2 regions of the Ramlibacter sp. G4-7 genome follow, and region 2 is predicted to be linked to the other one. Evidence: predicted binding sites of a transcription regulator. Region 2 holds the regulator's gene; the other holds the start of a gene.
What was found. Region 2 encodes FNR, which switches genes on or off when oxygen is low (the NO sensors DNR and NnrR bind a similar motif). Its sites were predicted from a motif close to TTGATNNNNATCAA; they were not measured.
Positions count from the first base shown of each region.

Region 1: the regulator FNR is predicted to act here: its motif matches at 2,287-2,300, upstream of AC3EGR_RS10055 (PHA/PHB synthase family protein).

Region 1 covers NZ_JBYNTT010000006.1:66,321-69,720, reverse strand. The annotation lists gene boxB (benzoyl-CoA 2,3-epoxidase subunit BoxB) at 1-559, shown strand, start outside; gene AC3EGR_RS10070 (class I SAM-dependent methyltransferase) at 1,072-1,878, shown strand; tRNA gene AC3EGR_RS10065 (tRNA-Pro) at 1,917-1,993, shown strand; tRNA gene AC3EGR_RS10060 (tRNA-Arg) at 2,078-2,154, shown strand; gene AC3EGR_RS10055 (PHA/PHB synthase family protein) at 2,333-3,400, shown strand, end outside.
Region 2 covers NZ_JBYNTT010000002.1:307,964-311,363, forward strand. The annotation lists gene AC3EGR_RS04420 (universal stress protein) at 1-427, opposite strand, end outside; gene AC3EGR_RS04425 (response regulator) at 626-1,012, shown strand; gene fnr (fumarate/nitrate reduction transcriptional regulator Fnr) at 1,033-1,818, shown strand; gene AC3EGR_RS04435 (chaperone modulator CbpM) at 1,909-2,277, shown strand; gene AC3EGR_RS04440 (ribose-phosphate pyrophosphokinase) at 2,288-3,178, opposite strand; gene AC3EGR_RS04445 (hypothetical protein) at 3,358-3,400, shown strand, end outside.

The DNA of each region.
Region 1 (3,400 bases), on a different contig from region 2:
CATGAATTTCTGGTTCACCAGTTCGCTCGATCTGTTCGGGTCGGAAGCTTCGTCCAACGCGGCGAACTACTTCAGCAACGGCCTCAAGGGCCGGCCCGACGAGGCGAAGTTCGCCGACCACGTCGAGTCCGAAACGGCCATGACCATCCAGGTCCCGGACGGCAAGGGCGGGGTGAAGGACGAGAGCATCTCGGTGCGCAACGGCATCAACGAGATCACGCGCCTGGAATACGCCAAGGACTGCAACGTCGGCGTGACGCGCTGGAACATGGGCGTCAAGCGGGCCGGCGTGCCCTTCGAGTTCAAGCTGCCGTCCACGCGTTTTCGCCGGCAGGTGGGTGCCTGGGCGGGGATGCACACCGACCCGCAGGGCAATCCGATCACCGCTGCAGAGTTCGAGGCGCGCAAGGCCGAATGGCTGCCGACCGAGGAAGACATCGGCTTCGTCAAGAGCCTGATGCAGCGGGTGACCGAGCCGGGCAAGATGGCTGGCTGGATCGCCCCGCCGGACCGCGGCATCAACGCGCAGGCAGTGGATTACGAGTACGTCAAGTTGTAGCCGGCGTTACGTCAGGCGCGTTCCCAGCGCCCGCTCCCTCCAGGGGTGGCGGCACAGCGCGTTGCCTATCTTTACCGTCGGCTACGTACTGTCGGGCTGACTCGGCGCGCCGCGCGTCGCATCCGCAGTACGAACGAGAGGACATCCGTGAAACACCGCACGGAGTTATTCCATCGGTAGGTCGAAAGGTGTATTTGGTTGAAACCAATGTAGGCGCCGTTACGTGACTGCCCTATAAAAGGCAGGCCGGTGGACGTTTCCATCGGTAGCGTCGAATCGGCACCAAAAACACAATTCGAGACCGGGGGAGGTTCGAGGCGCGCGACCCGTCGAGGACCGGGCTGCCGCATTCCGGCGGCCCAAGGGGGTGCCATGGAAGCGGTCTGCTGCACGCGCACGGCCTCAGCGCCTTCCCGCATCGAGGGAGGGCGGCTGTCGCAACTGACGCGCGCCGTCCGGCCATGAGGGCGCCGACACCCGTCCGCAGGGGCGCGGCGCCGAGCGCACCCGTGATGCCGCCCCCGAACGGCTACCACGGCCTGCACATCTCCTACCGCGACTTCCTGGGCGATTCGTGGCATGACAGCCTCGTGGACGCGCACGCGGACGATTCGCGCATCCATGCCATGGTGGTCGAGAGCGCCGGCGTGCACATGGAGAGCACCGTCCTGGACGTCGGTTGTGGCGAAGGCCGGGCGGCCTGCAACGTCGCCCGGATGACCGGCGCGCGGGTGCGCGGCATCACCCCGCACCCCGGCCAGCTGGAAGCGGCGCGGATGTCGGCCGAACGGCAGGGGCTCGCGGGGCGTGTGCGCTTCGACCTGGGCGAGGCGGGTGCCCTGCCATACCCAGACCAGACATTCGATGCCGTGCTGTTTTTCGAGGCCCCTTGCCACTACCCGGACCGGGTGCGCGTCTTCGCCGAGGCCATGCGCGTGCTGCGTCCCGAAGGCCGGCTCGCGGGCTCCGACTGGGTCCTGGCCGACGGCGCCCCCGATGACGTGCGCATGCATTGGGGCACGCGGATTTCCAAGGCCTGGGCGATCCCGCCACTGGGCACCGTGTCGACCTACGCCCGAGAGAAGGCCCAGGCCGGGCTGGTCGTCGAGGTGGCGCGCGACCTGCGCGAGGAATGGCCGGTGCTGCGTGGCTTCGTGACGGACCCGTCCATGCAGGCACAGGTCCGCGCGGAGCTGAAGCAGACGGCCGACCCGATCCGCCGTCTCGTCATGGAAGGCGCGCTCGTCCTTGGCGAAGCCGCTGCCGCCGGGGCTTTTACCATCGGCCGCTTCCTGGCGCGCCGTCCGCCACCCGAATGAGGGGCGCGCTGGCGATGCCCCGGTAGAATGCGCTGCGACGGAGCGTAGCGCAGTCTGGTAGCGCATCTGGTTTGGGACCAGAGGGTCGTAGGTTCGAATCCTATCGCTCCGACCAATTCCCCCCACCGGCATCGAATGCGCCAGCATGGCCGCCGACGCCGGGCAGGTCCCGAAGGGCCGCGTTACGATTGCGCCTCTTCTGCCCGTAGCTCAGTTGGATAGAGCACCTGCCTTCTAAGCAGGTTGTCGGGGGTTCGATTCCCTCCGGGCAGGCCAAATTGCGTTTGTCCGTCCCTGAGAGACGGGTGACGGAACGCGAGGCAACCGGGTCGCGGAGCGGGGAGCTCACGCACCCTGTCCAGGTCGTGCAGGCGATGGCCCCATCACGAAACGCGGCGCCGCTTTCCGTTGATCTCCCTCAAGCCCGCGGCGCGGGCATGCGGCACCATGCTTCATGGACGCGCTTTCCACCCGCCCTTCGCTGCCGCATGCCGATCCGCTGGACGTCCCGCTGAAGACTGCGCTGGCGCGCATGGCCGGCGGCATCTCGCCGGCCTCGGTGGCGATGGCGCAGTTCGACTGGCTGGTGCACCTGGCGGTTTCGCCTTCCAAGCAGGTCGAACTCGCGTCCAGCGCGTTGCGCAAGAGCCTGCAGTGGACGCAGTACGCGACACGTGGCTGGCAAGGCGGGTGCGCGCCCGACCTTGCACCGGTCACGGGCGACAAGCGCTTCAGCCATGCCGAATGGCAGCTGCCGCCCTTCAACGCGCTTGCCCAGGCCTTCCTGCTCACGCAGCGCTGGTGGGAGGAGGCGGGCACCGGCGTGCGCGGCGTATCGGGGCACCACGAAGAGGTCGCGGCGTTCATGATGCGCCAGTGGCTGGACATGCTGTCGCCGTCGAATTCGCCCTTGCTCAACCCCCAGGTCCTCAAGGAAACGGTGGCCACCCGCGGCGCGAACGTCCTCAGCGGCGCCGCGAACTGGTGGCGGGACGCGGTGGCTGTTGCCGCCGGCGGCAAGCCGCGCGGCGTGGAGGCTTTCCGGCCCGGCGTGGGCGTGGCACTCACTCCCGGCAAGGTGGTGTACCGCAACGGGCTGGTGGAATTGATCCAGTATGCGCCGGCGACGGACACCGTCGCGCGCGAGCCGGTGCTGATCGTGCCTTCGTGGATCATGAAGTTCTACATCCTCGACCTGACGCCGGACGACTCGCTCGTGAAGTACCTCGTGGAGCAGGGCCACACCGTGTTCGTCGTGTCCTGGCGCAATCCCGGTGCGGAGGACCGCGACCTGTCCCTCGACGACTACCTGCAGCTGGGAGTGCTCGACACCGTGCGCGCCGTGGGGCAGCTGTGCCCCGAGGCAGGCATCCATGCGGCGGGCTACTGCCTGGGCGGCACGCTGCTGGCCATGGCTGCGGCCATCCTCGGAGCGCGCCACGAACACGTGCTCAAGACGGTGTCCATTCTCGCCGGCCAGGTGGACTTCGAAGACCCGGGCGAGTTGGGCCTGTTCATGGAC
Region 2 (3,400 bases):
GGACGGCCAGGACGGGCACCGGCGCCATGCGCAGAACCTGCTCCGCCCCGCTTCCCAGCAGGACCCGGCTCACACCGCGGCGACCGTGGGTGCCGACGACCACCAGGTCGGCCTCCCAGGACCGCGCCTCCGCCGCGATGTCTTCGCCGATGCGCGCCCCCGGGGCGTCCAGCAACTTCGTGTCCGCGGGCACGCCGGCGGCCCGGGCGATCTCCAGGGCGTCGGCCAGCACCTTGGCGGCCCCCTTCTTGCCGACATCCAGCAAGTCCACCACCGGCCCGTAGCCGGTGCTGATGAAAGCCATCGGATCGAGCACGTGCACCAGCCGCACGCGGCCGCCGCCCTCGCGCGCCAGCTGCAAGCCGGCGACCAGGGCCTTGTTCGAGGTGTCGCTGCCGTCCACCGGCACGAGGATGCGCTTGTACATGGCTTGCCTTCCGTTCGCATTGAGATCCCCCATGGTGGGACGACGCAGCGCGCGACCGCTTGATGCGGATCAAGCCAGGCGGCTAGGACGATTCCTAGGGACCCTAGTCCCGCGCGCCGCGGCGATTCGGACTCCTCCGAGCCAGCGATTCAGCCGGCTCCGATGTCGCGAATCCGGCCGGATGCCCATAGTGCAGGCATGACCCCGAACGGCTGCATCAAGGTGTTCCTCGCCGACGATTCGCTGCAGATCCGCGAGCGCGTCAACGCGCTGCTCGGGGCGGCCGACATCGCCATCGTGGGCGAGGCCGCCACGCCGGAGAGCTGCATCGCCGGCATCCTGCGTTGCCACCCCGACGTCGTCGTGCTGGACGTGCAGCTGGAAGGCGGCAGCGGATTGCAGGTGCTCAAGGCCGTGCGCCTGGCGGACCCGCAGGTCGCCTTCGTCGTCTTCAGCAACAACTCCGCCCCGGCCTACCGCAAGCGCTACCTGGGCGAGGGCGCCGTGAGCTTCCTGGACAAGAGCACCGAATTCGACCAGCTGGCCCGTGCCGTGGAAACGGCAGGGCGGCACGCGGTCCATTGAACAAGCCAGAAGGAGGGAACATGACCACCGCCACCGCTTCCGTCGCCACCATCCACTTCATCGACCGGGCGCACGCCGGCGACGCCGCCTGCACGCCGGCGCCGCTGGTGACGCAGTGCTCCAGCTGCCACCTGAAGGACCTGTGCCTGCCCTGCGGCCTGACGGGCAGCGACGTCGAGCGGCTGGACGGCCTGAGGTTCGCGCGCCGCCGGATCAAGGAGGGCCAGGCGCTGTACCACGAGGGCGACCGTTTCCAGTGCATGTACGCGGTGCGCAGCGGCACCTTCAAGTCCACCCTGAACCTGAAGGACGGGCGCGAGCAGGTCACCGGCTTCCAGATGGCCGGCGAGCTGCTCGGGTTCGATGGCCTGGCCTCGGGCAAGCACGCCAGCAGCGCCGTGGCGCTGGAGGATGCCGAGATCTGCGCGATCCCCTACGCCCACCTGAGCGAACTGGCCGCCACCAGCGTCGACCTGCAGCACGTGATCTCCCGTCTCATGAGCCGCGAGATCGTGCGCGAGCACAGCCTGATGATGCTGCTCGGGTCGATGAACGCCGAAGAGCGCCTGGCCGCCTTCCTCCTCAACATCTCGCAACGGATGAAGGCCCGCGGCTACTCCGCGAGCGAATTCCACCTGCGCATGTCGCGGGCGGAGATCGGCAGCTACCTGGGCATGAAACTGGAGACCGTCAGCCGCACTTTCTCCGCCTTCGCCCAGCAGCGCCTGCTGGAAGTGGACAAGAAGCACGTGCGGATCACGGACCTGGCGGGCCTGCAGCGCGCGTTCGACCTGCGTGTCCAGTGATCGGGGCGGCCCCCTGGATGGCGCGGCACGGCGTAAGCTGTGCCGGTGCGCGCGCGGCCTTGCGCGCCACTCCTGCGAAGGAGGCCTGCCATGGCCACTGAAATTCCCGACCTGACCTGGCTCGACCCGCTGCGCCGCATCGGCCAGGATGAACTCGCGCTGATCTGCAGCATGAGCACGGCGCAGCTGGACGAACTGGTGGAATACGGCTCGCTGGTGCCGGCGATGGGGGGGCCCGGCAGCCGGGAGTACAGTGCTGCCTGCGTGCCCCCGCTGCTCGAGGCGGCGCGCCTGCACTCCCATTACGACCTGGACCTGTTCACCGTCAGCCTGCTCCTGGGCTATCTGCAGCGCATCGCGCAGCTGGAGCATCAATTGCGCGCGCTCAACGTGCACGTCCCGCACCCGCACACCCTGCCGCGTGAGGGGCCTACGCCCTGGCGCGAGCCGCACGCCTGACGCGCGCGTTTCAGGCGGACAGCTGCCCGCGGAGGGCTTCGGCCAGCAGCGGGGCCACCGCGATGGCATTGGTCGCGTGCGGCACCGTGTCGCAGCTGGCAATGCGCGCGATGCCGGCGCGGTGCAGCATGTCGACCCCCGGGGGATCGAGCAAGGCATGCACGCCCACGCACCAGGGCCGGGCCCAGCCCGCCTCCCGCAGCACCTTCGCCGCGGTCGCCATGGTGTGGCCGCTGGAGATGATGTCGTCCACCAGCACCGGGGTGCGACCGTCGTGCGCGGCGCCTTCGGGCAGCGTCACCTGCACGTCCCGGTCGCCGCGGCGGACCTTGCTCATGACGACGTGCGGCGCGCCCAGCCGGCGCGCCACGTCCGCGACCCACTGCTCGCTCTCGCTGTCGGGGCCGACCAGGATCGGCCGCTCCACTTCGCGCCGCACCCAGGCGGCGATCGCCGGCGCCGCGGCGACCACGCGGGTGGGAATCGTGTAGATCGCGTCCAGGCTGGGCAGGCGGTGCAGGTGCGGGTCGATGGTGAGCAGGAAATCGACCGTCGAGGACAGCAGTCGCGCGTAGCTGCGCGAGGTGATCGCCTCGCCCGCCCGGAAACGCTCGTCCTGCCGCATGTAGGGTAGGTAGGGCGCCACCAGGCCCAGCTCGCGCGCGCCCAGCTCCCGTGCGGCGTCGGCGGCGAACAGCAGCGGCAGCGTCTTGTCATCGGGCCGATCGAGGTGCGCCACCAGCAGCACGCGGCGGCCGTCGACGCCGGTGCGCAGCCGCACGACACCTTCGCCGTCGGGGAAGCGGTGCAGCTCGAGCGTGCTGGCGCCGCAATGCAGTTGCTGCGCGAGTGTTTCGGCCAGCCTTTCCGCGCCGGGCAGGGCCAGGATGATGGTGTCCATGCGTCGTCTCCGCGCGCCACCCTGGGTGGGCGGCGCCGCAGGCGCAAGGTTACGCCAGTTCGCGGAAGCGACCGGGGGCGCGGCCGAAGTCTGCAAGCACAAGCCGGGAAGCCTGCCTCGGCAGGCGGGGAATTGCGTTTTCACACGTCGCCTTCGCGCGCAGCGCCTATCGTTGCGTGATGAACAAGAAACCCTGGATGGCGCTGCTCGCGCTCGCCCTGT